DNA from 3 places in the Aeromonas sp. 25-248 genome. Region 3 is predicted to be linked to each of the others. Evidence: predicted binding sites of a transcription regulator. Region 3 holds the regulator's gene; each other region holds the start of a gene.

Region 1 (3,274 bases), on a different contig from region 3:
CAAAGGCGAGCCCCGGCTCGCCTTTGTGCTCTCTGCGCCCTCCCCGTGAGACGCGGCCCAGTCCCGCCCTTCCCTTCCGGCGTTAAACCGCCCTCCACCCCCTTCCTCGTGGACCCGGGATCCTGGCGCTGCTGTCTTTCCACTCACCATCAGGCCATCTTCCTCCCGTTGCGGCCCCCTTTTGCCGCCTGCCGGGCCTATCTATCGTTTGGCTTTATTTAACGATATGACCATATCGTTAGATTTCCCTAAACAAAAAAGGCCGCCATTCCGACCCCCGGGCACCTCTTGTTCTACTTCAGCCCCCTGTTTCCTCGCCACAGGCCGGATCCCGCCCGGCACCTCAACCCCGTTTCTCCTGCCGAAGACCAGTTCCCCCCAAGACGCCAACCCCGGTTATCCTCCCCAGGCCCAATGCAGTCCAAGGCACCAACCCGGTTATTCCCCGCAGATCCGAGCCCCTTCCCGACCAAACAAAAAGGCGAGCCTGCGCTCGCCTTTGTCTGTGCCGTGATGATCGCCGGGCTCATGCCGGCGCCCCCCGGACCCGCCCTAGAACTGGCCCGCCATCAGCTGGTTCAGGTGATAGAGGTTGCGGGTATCGAGCTCCAGCTCGGTGGCATAGGTGTTGCCACGGGGATAGGTCGCCACCACCCGGGCACCGCGCACCATGCCCGCCACCGACACATCCAGGGAGTTGGAGGTCTGGGTCAGGTCCTTGTAGCTGCTCTGGCCGCGCACCTGCTGGCCATTGAGCTGCTCCGCCAGCTCCCGGTAGGCGTCCATCTTGGAGGCGCGGATCGCCTGCAACATCTTCTCGGACTGGGAGGGACCGGGCTGGATGTCGATCACCGCATACCCCACCGCCTTGAGCACCGGGAAGTCATCGGGCTTCTCGCCCACGTCATAGTTCACCACCCGGTTGCCACTGCACGCCGTCAGCAACATGGCCATCAGGCAACCCAACAAGATTTTCATCGCTGTTTCCCCGTTTTCCTGTTCACCACACCCGATGTTTCACGGCTCAATGTCAGCCAGCCCGCTTCACGCTTCATGACGCGCCACCTCAAGGGGTCAGGTTGACCAGATGGCCGGACGGGCTCTGGCCCCCCCGCATCAGGTAACCGCGATTGATGGAGGCCCGGCCAAAGGAGTTGCTGGCACCGGACAAATATTGTTTCGGGATCAGGCTCTGGGCCGTGGTCTCCACCATCTTGGTGCGCAGATCGATGATGCGGGCGTTGACCAGGATCCCCTGCTGATTGCGGCTGAAGGTGCCGGTCAGGATGCGGGAGATGGGCAGCCGGGACGAGAGATCCTTGTAGTTGCGGCTCATCACGAAGTCCCCCTGCGGGGTCACCTGGATGTTGCCCGTGGTCTTGAAGTCCACCACCACCTCACCGCGCCGGTTCAGCTCGTAGATGAAGCTCTCCTCGATCTGCTGCCCCATCCAGTTGGTGTCCTTCAGGGTGTCGAGATCGACAAAGGAGGCGACCGCAATGGGCTCGGTCAGGGTCGTGAGAGACTTGCGCTCCATCAGCTGATCCGTCATGCGGGCCACCAGCCAGTTGAGCTCCATCCCCTTCGCCGCCTGGCGGGGGTCTCCCAGCTCCCGATTGATGGGGTCGGCCGACCCGCAACCGACCAATGCCAGCGCCACCGCCAGCACCGTGATAACTCTCTTCATGGATACCTTTCCTGTATCTGCACCTGACCTGTTATCGGTCGCAACCGCCAACACTTGAGGCGGGAATGCGCGCAGGATCCTCGATGATCCCCGGGCAAAGGCGCGCACTGTGCCACCGGAGCCCGCCGCGCGGGCTCCGGCCGGGGAAGAAGGCATGGTTCTTGCTTTTATTTGGTCACCCGCTCCGGTCCAGACCGGATCTGTGTCCAGGATCCCTGACCCGCCCCACCGGCGGCAGCGGGGTCGCCCACTCAAGGTGTTTGTTATGAAAGTTTCGCTGCTGTTCACCCTGCTGCTGGCCAGCCTGTCGGCCAGGGCCGAACTTATCGAGGCCCAGGGCAGTGCCGCCATTCTGGGGGGCGACGAGGTCTACGCCCGCGAGCAGGCGACCCGGGATGCCCTGCGCCAGGCGCTGCTGGCCAGCGGTGCCTCCGTCTCCAGCATCCAGCGCCTGGAAAACGGCAGCCTGCGCTCCGAGCAGATCCAGATCCGCTCCGGCGGCGACATCCGCCAGTACCGCCTCAAGCGCGAAGAGGTGCGCAACGGCCGCATGTACATCACCCTCGTGGCCGACATCCAGGCGGAGCGGCAGATCTGCCAGACCCAGCACTACGCCAAGGATTTGACGCTGGTGCGTCTGCGCATGCGCTACCCGGACCAGGCGAGCACCGGTGCCCTGGACGACATGCCCGCCGATCTCTCCCGCCGGCTGTTTGAAACCCTGGCGACGACGCCCCAGGTGGTCGCGCGCCAGTGGCTGGACGAGAACCTGCGCATCGATCCTCTCCATCTGCAACAGGGGGATCGCAGCGCCCTCGAGGAGATCAAGGCCCTGAGCCTGCGCACCGACAGCCAGTATCTGGTGCTCGGCAGCATCGACGACCTCTCCCTCGAGCCCCAGGGCAACGCCCTCACCAGCTGGTATGAGGATCCCGTGCGCAATTTCTCCATGCAGCTCTACCTGTTCGACGGCATCAACGGCAGCCTGCTCGGCCGCAAGGAGTACAAGGGCCGCGCCAACTGGACCTTCTCCAAGCGGGAGCAGGTGGGCAGCAGCGGCGGCCAGTTCTGGCAGTCGAGCTTTGGCCAGGAGGTGGGCTACCAGTTGAAGGAGGCGGCCCAGGACATCGCCGCCGAACTCGCCTGTGCCCCCGTCACCGCCCGGATCGTGGCCCAGCACGAGCGCGGCCCCCACATCAACCTGGGCCGCCGCAACGGGGTCAAGCTCGGGGACCAGTTCCGGGTCCAGCACAGCGCCGACTTCGTCGACCCCTATGGCAAGTCCAGGGTGATGCGCAACCCCGCAGACGGTCTGTTCGAGGTGGTGCAGGTGTTTGAGGATGGCGCCATCATCAGCAGTCAGAACAAATATTCGCCGTTCAATGTCCAAATCGGTGACCTGGCCGTATTGGAATAGGAATCAAGGGTTTAAAAGCACAATGCTTCTTGTATAATGCCCGCCACAAGGTTCCCGTAGCTCAGCAGGATAGAGCGGTCCCCTCCTAAGGGACAGGCCACTGGTTCGACTCCAGTCGGGAACGCCATACAAAACAAGGGGTTAGCGTCGTCATGGTGCTAACCCCTTGG
Region 2 (3,274 bases), on a different contig from region 3:
GGGCCTGGACGGCAGAGAGCGCGGCCACCGGCAAGGAGTGGCTGACCGCCGCCGACAAGAAGCTCGACACCATGCTCGAGCCCAAGACCCCGGAGGAGGCGAGAACCGCCCTCGATACCATGGCCGATACCGCCCTGGTGCGGCTGTTCAACGAACAGCCCTCGGCCAAGTTGCTGTTTGACAAGGCTTATGGCTATGCGGTGTTCGACTCGCGCAAGTTCTCCCTGATGATCCACACCAATCAGGGGGCCGGGGTGGCCGTCAATCGCACCAGTGGCAAGCACACCTACATGAAGATGTTCGGTGCCGGTCTTGCGGCCGGGATCGGCGGCAAGTTCTACCAGCAGGTGATCCTGTTCGAAGACAAGGCGAGGTTCGATGCCTTCGTCAGCAAGGGGTGGGAAGCCACCTCCGAGGTGGGCGCCGTGGCGGGCAAGGAGAGCGCCGAGCTCACCGCCAAATACAATGGGGGCATGGCCATCTACCAGATTGGCGAGAAGGGGCTGTTGCTTGACGCCAACATCTCGGGCTCCAAGTACTGGCTGGATGATGACCTGAACAAGTGATCCCTGCCGATCTGACTCGTTTTTTCTTGGAGGAGATCGAGGTGCACTCTGTTTAATTGTCGGGACTTGCAGTAAAAAGAGGGCCTTGGGCCCTCTTTTTCATGGGCGCCGTACAGAGTCCAGCGACAAGGAGAGCAAGATGACCCATGAGGCCGAACAGGAGCGGATGGCTGCCCACCGCCGGGAGTGGGACAAGCAGAGCATCTATCTGCGCCTGCAGGAGGGGATCCCGGCCGCGTTCTGGGTCTGGGAGGATCTGGTAGCACCGCTCGAGCCCTGCCTGACACAGAGTGATCAGGGGGCATCCTTCGGTTGGGGGGAGGCCGACGAGGCCAGCCTGGCGCTTTCCCATGCCATCATCGCCAGGCTGGTGAGCGTGGGGCTGGTGGCCCCCGAGCAGGCGGGGGAGAAGGCCCGCTACCTGCGCGACGAGGTGCTGGCCAAGCTGCCTGCAGGCGAGCACTACGATCTGCACCTGAGTTACCTGCGGCTGCTGCTGGGCGATCCCCCCGGCTCTGCAACCTGATCCCCGGATGGCCGGTGCCCGCCGGCCTGATCGCGCCCCTCTTTTATCCCTGATCTCGAGATCTCGCTCTGGTTGGCACCTTTATTGCTTCAAGCCAGTCAGTGTCAATGATTTGTCTGGGAAGGGAAGATGGAAATTAGCGCAAGCAGCCTGATGCAAGAGATGCAGGCCCTCAAGGTGGAAGCCGGTGCCACGCCGTTGACCCAGCCCGGTCGTCCGGTCAGTTCGGATTTCGGCCAGATGCTGCAACAGGCCCTGGACAACGTCAACGAGTTGCAGGGCACCGCCAACGATCTGCGTACCCGCTTCGATCTCGGCGACAAGTCGGTGGATCTCTCCCAGGTGATGATCGCCGGCCAGAAATCCTCCATCGCCTTCGAGGCGACGGTGCAGGTGCGCAACAAGATGGTCGATGCCTACAAGACCATCATGAACATGCCGGTGTAACTCGGGCCCATGGCGACCGAGCATCATGAAGATGTCAGCAACAAGGACATAAACCGTGGCAACTGATCAAAACGGCGATCTGCTGATCAACAACGAGGGGGCGGCCGCCCTCGACGAGCACGAGCAGAAGAGCTCGGCGCTGGGCTTCCTGTCCAACACCGATGTGTTGCGCCAGATCACCCTGATCCTGGGGCTGACCATCTGTCTGGCCATCGCTGTCTTCATCCTCTTGTGGGGCAAGGAGCCGGAGATGCGTCCCCTCGGCACCTTCACCACCCAGGAGCTGGTCTCCACCCTGGATTACCTGGATCAGCAGAAGATCCCCTATCAGGTGGATGGCAAGAGCGTGCTGGTCAGTGCCGAAAACTATGCGGACATCCGGTTGCGCCTGACCCGCGCCGGTCTGGCCAACAACAGCGACGCCAGCAACGACGGCGAAGCCATCCTGCTCAAGGACTCCAGCTTCGGCGTCAGCCAGCGCATGGAGAGCGAGCGCCTGAAACTGAGCCGCGAGCGTCAGCTGGCGAGCGCCATCGAGCAGTTCCAGAACGTCGCCAAGGCCCAGGTGCTGCTGGCTATCCCGAAAGACAACGTGTTCGCCCGCAACGAACGCAAGCCCAGCGCCACCGTGGTCCTGAGCCTCAAGGGCAACGCCCTGGGCCAGGGTGAGGTGGACTCCATCGTCGACATGGTCGCCTCCGCCGTTCACGGTCTGGAGCCGACCCGCGTCACCGTGACCGACCAGAACGGTCGCTTGCTCAACTCCGGCTCCCAGGATCCCCTCTCTGCCCAGACCCGCAAGGAGTTTGCGATGCAGCAGAAGCAGGAGCTCGAATACAAACAAAAAATTGACGCCATCCTGATCCCGGTGCTGGGGGCCGACAACTATACGGCAGAGGTGGATCTCTCCCTCGACTTCTCCCAGCAGGAGCAGACCCGCAAGACCTACAACCCGGACCTGCCGGCGGTGCGCTCCGAAATGACCATGGAAGAGAACAGCGCCAGCGGCAGCAACGGCGGGGTACCCGGCGCCCTCTCCAACCAGCCGCCCGCTGCGTCCAACATTCCCGAGCAGGCTGCCGGCGGGGAAGGAACCGCCTCTTCCGGCCGTTCCCGCAAGGAAGCGACCCGCAACTTCGAGCTGGACACCACCGTCAGCCACATCCGGCGCCAGCAGGGCGGCATTCGCCGCATGACGGTGTCGGTGGCGGTAGATTACAAGGCCATCCCCGGCGCCGACGGTGCCGTGACCCGGGAAGCCCGCAGCCAGGCCGAACTCGATACCCTGCGCCGTCTGCTGAGCGGCGGTCTGGGCTTTGACGTGACCCGGGGGGATACCCTGGAGGTGGTCGCCATTCCGTTCAACCGCCCGGAACTCGAGACCGTGGCCGACATCCCCCTCTACGAGCAGCCCTGGTTCTGGCGCGCGGTGCGCATCGCCGCCTCCGTGCTGGTCATCATAGTGCTCATCGTCACCGTGGTGCGGCCCATGCTCAAGCGCCTGCTCTACCCGGACGCCAAGCCGGAAGGGGAGCTGGACTTCGACAACCACACCGTGCTGGGTGGCGACGACGAACTGAGCCTGCTGGCCGCCCAGGCCGAGGCCGAACCGGTATTCGGTCTGCGGGATGGTCAGCTCAAGCTGCCTGACCTGCACCGTGACGAGGATCTGCTCAAGGCCGTGCGCGCCCTGGTAGCGAACGAACCTGACCTGGCCGCCCAGGTCATCAAAGAA
Region 3 (3,274 bases):
CAAGCAGAAGATGATTGCCGAGAGCAAGGGGCCCACCCAGCGCGTCAAGACGGTGTTCCTGCCGGATCAGGTGGAGAACTTTGACAAACCCGCCGATCAGAAGAAGTAGGAAACAACAGCCATGGCAGTGTTAAAAGCAACGGGTCTGCAAAAGAGCTACAAGCGCCGCATGGTGGTCAGCGATGTGAGCCTGGAGGTGGGAACGGGCCAGATCGTGGGCCTGCTCGGCCCGAACGGCGCGGGCAAGACGACCTCCTTCTACATGATCGTGGGCCTGGTGCAGCGGGATGCCGGCCTCATCACCATCGACGAGCAGGACATCAGCCTGCAGCCCATGCATATCCGTGCCCGCAATGGCATCGGCTATCTGCCTCAGGAGGCCTCCATCTTCCGGCGCCTGTCGGTGTTCGACAACTTGATGGGGGTCATGCAGACCCGCAAGGGGTTGAGCCGCGAAGAGCGGGAAGATAAGGTCGAACAGTTGCTGGAAGAGTTCAATATCACCCATATCCGCGACAGCCTGGGCCAGAGCCTCTCGGGTGGGGAGCGGCGCCGGGTGGAAATCGCCCGGGCGCTGGCGGCAGAGCCGAGATTCATTCTGCTCGATGAGCCCTTCGCAGGTGTTGATCCTATTTCAGTCATCGATATCAAAAAGATCATCCAGCATCTGAAAGAACGCGGGTTGGGTGTGCTGATAACGGACCACAACGTCAGAGAGACGCTGGATGTGTGCGAGAAGGCCTACATCGTCAGCCACGGCAAGATGATTGCCGAGGGCGCGCCGGCCGATATCCTCGCCGATGAGCAGGTCAAGCGCGTCTATTTGGGCGATCAATTCAGTCTATAGTAAGGGGGCACCCCTCATTTTTGTTAGGTGACTGCCTCGCTGAACATAAGGATATCCCGACGTAGATGAAGCCGACATTACAGTTGCGTCTCGGTCAGTCCCTGACCATGACGCCACAATTACAACAAGCGATTCGTCTGCTCCAGCTCTCCACCCTGGAACTCCAGCAGGAAATTCAGCAAGCGCTCGACAACAACCCCTTGCTGGAGCAAGAGGAGAACGAGGCGCAGGAAACCAGTCAGACAGAGACACAGGACGCCAGTCAACTCGACTCCAGCGATGCCATGGCCCAGGAGAGCATGCCGGATGAACTGCCGGTGGACACCACCTGGGACGAGGTCTACTCGGCCGGTACGGCCCAGAGTGCAGGCCCCATCCATGACGGGGAAGACAGCGTCTATCAGGGGGAGACCACCGAGAACCTGCAGGACTACCTGCTGTGGCAGATGCGGCTCACCCCGTTCAGTGATGTGGATGCTGCCATCGCCCTTGCCATCATCGATGCTATCGACGAATCCGGGTATCTGACTGCCACCCTCGAGGATATTCAGGCTGCAGTCAGCAGCGAGGAGGTAGAAGTCGAACTGGATGAGATAGAAGCCGTGCTCAAGCGGGTGCAGCATTTCGATCCGGTCGGCATCGCCGCCCGTTCGGTGCAAGAGTGTCTGCTGATCCAGCTCGGCCAGTATTCGCCGGACCTGCCCTGGCTCGACGAAGCCAGAGAGGTGATCCGCGAACACATGGACCTGCTCGGCAATCGCGACTACCGCACCCTGGCTCGCAAGACCCGCCTCAAGGAGAGCGATCTCAAGGAGGTGCTGGATCTCATCCAGCAACTGGAGCCCAGACCCGGCAACGGCATCATCCAGAGTGAATCCCAGTACGTGATCCCGGATGTGTCCGTGGTCAAGAAGGGTAGCAAGTGGGTGGTTGAACTCAATCCGGATTCTGCTCCGCGCATCCGTGTCAACGAGGCCTATGCGGCCATGGCGCGCAATGCCCGCAGCAGCACGGATACCCAGTTCATCCGTTCTCATTTGCAGGAGGCCAAGTGGTTCATCAAGAGCCTGGAGAGTCGTAACGACACCCTGCTCAAGGTGGCCAGCTGCATCGTCGAGCAGCAGCAGGGCTTTTTCGAGTACGGCGAAGAGGCCATGAAACCCATGGTACTCAACGACATCGCGGAAGCGGTGGAGATGCATGAGTCGACCATTTCACGGGTCACGACCCAGAAGTACATGCATACGCCCCGCGGCATTTTTGAACTGAAGTTTTTTTTCTCCAGTCACGTCAATACGGAGGGAGGAGGAGAGTGCTCATCGACCGCTATTCGCGCCCTGATCAAGAAGCTGGTGACGGCGGAAAACCCCGCCAAGCCGCTTAGTGATAGCAAGATCGCGGATTTGCTGGCCGAACAGGGTATTATGGTGGCGAGACGCACGATCGCAAAGTACCGTGAATCCTTGTTGATCCCGCCATCCAATCAGCGCAAACGCCTGGTTTAGGCAAACAAAAGGAAGACGTTATGCAAATTAACCTGACCGGACACCATGTCGAGATTACCGAAGCTCTGCGTGATTATGTGAACAACAAATTTGCCAAACTCGAGCGTCACTTTGACCATATCAACAACGTACACGTGGTGTTGAGCGTCGAAAAACTGAACCAGATCGCCGAAGCCAAGCTGCATGTCAGCGGGGGAGAGGTGTTCGCCAATTCGCAGCATGCCGACATGTATGCGGCGATTGATACCCTGCTGGATAAACTGGATCGGCAGATCATCAAGCACAAAGATAAGTTAAATCAAAAATAACTATGCAACTTGAACACATACTGAGTCGGGACTGCACCAAGAGTGCGGTCCCTTGTACCAGCAAGAAACGCGCGCTCGAGATCATCAGTGAACTGGCCGCAGAGCGCCTCGGCGCTTCCCGCCAGGTCCTGTTTGAAAGCCTGCTGGCGCGAGAAAAGATGGGTAGTACCGGGATCGGAGCCGGTATCGCCATCCCCCACGGCCGGATTGACGACGCCTTCGCGCCGACCGCCGTGTTGATGACCTTCTCCGAGCCCATCCCTTTCGATTCTATCGACAATCAACCGGTTGACCTGCTCTTTGCATTGCTGGTGCCGGAAAGCGAGTGCAAGCAGCACCTCAAGACTCTTTCCCTGATGGCATCCAAACTGGGTGACAAGGCCGTCTGCCGCCAGCTGCGCCAGGCGACCAGCGACGAAGAACTCTATCAGATCATGACGTCGGCCTGAGGCCGGGTCTGACACAGCCACGTTGGCGTGAGGGGACAAGATGCAGTTAATAGTAGTAAGCGGTCGTTCGGGCTCCGGCAAGACGGTGGCCCTGAGGGTGCTCGAGGATCTCGGGTACTACTGCGTGGACAACCTGCCGGTCAACCTGCTGCCCCAGTTGATCGT

The links. The regulator sigma-54, encoded in region 3, starts transcription at its own class of promoters, with help from an activator protein. The targets are predictions, from matches to a motif close to TGGCACNGTTTTNGCTT.
Region 1: the regulator sigma-54 is predicted to act here: its motif matches at 1,786-1,802, upstream of ACVDHI_RS03345 (FlgO family outer membrane protein).
Region 2: the regulator sigma-54 is predicted to act here: its motif matches at 1,166-1,182, upstream of fliE (flagellar hook-basal body complex protein FliE).

The regions. Positions count from the first base shown of each region.
Region 1 is NZ_JBRKTB010000001.1:723,663-726,936, forward strand. It holds gene ACVDHI_RS03340 (LPP20 family lipoprotein) at 553-978, opposite strand; gene ACVDHI_RS03345 (FlgO family outer membrane protein) at 1,067-1,687, opposite strand; gene ACVDHI_RS03350 (flagellar assembly protein FlgT) at 1,953-3,104, shown strand; tRNA gene ACVDHI_RS03355 (tRNA-Arg) at 3,155-3,231, shown strand.
Region 2 is NZ_JBRKTB010000004.1:76,077-79,350, forward strand. It holds gene befA (beta cell expansion factor BefA) at 1-566, shown strand, start outside; gene ACVDHI_RS08320 (hypothetical protein) at 706-1,092, shown strand; gene fliE (flagellar hook-basal body complex protein FliE) at 1,222-1,539, shown strand; gene fliF (flagellar basal-body MS-ring/collar protein FliF) at 1,595-3,274, shown strand, end outside.
Region 3 is NZ_JBRKTB010000008.1:13,405-16,678, forward strand. It holds gene lptA (lipopolysaccharide transport periplasmic protein LptA) at 1-109, shown strand, start outside; gene lptB (LPS export ABC transporter ATP-binding protein) at 122-847, shown strand; gene ACVDHI_RS12700 (RNA polymerase factor sigma-54) at 913-2,352, shown strand; gene hpf (ribosome hibernation promoting factor) at 2,373-2,660, shown strand; gene ptsN (PTS IIA-like nitrogen regulatory protein PtsN) at 2,663-3,109, shown strand; gene rapZ (RNase adapter RapZ) at 3,150-3,274, shown strand, end outside.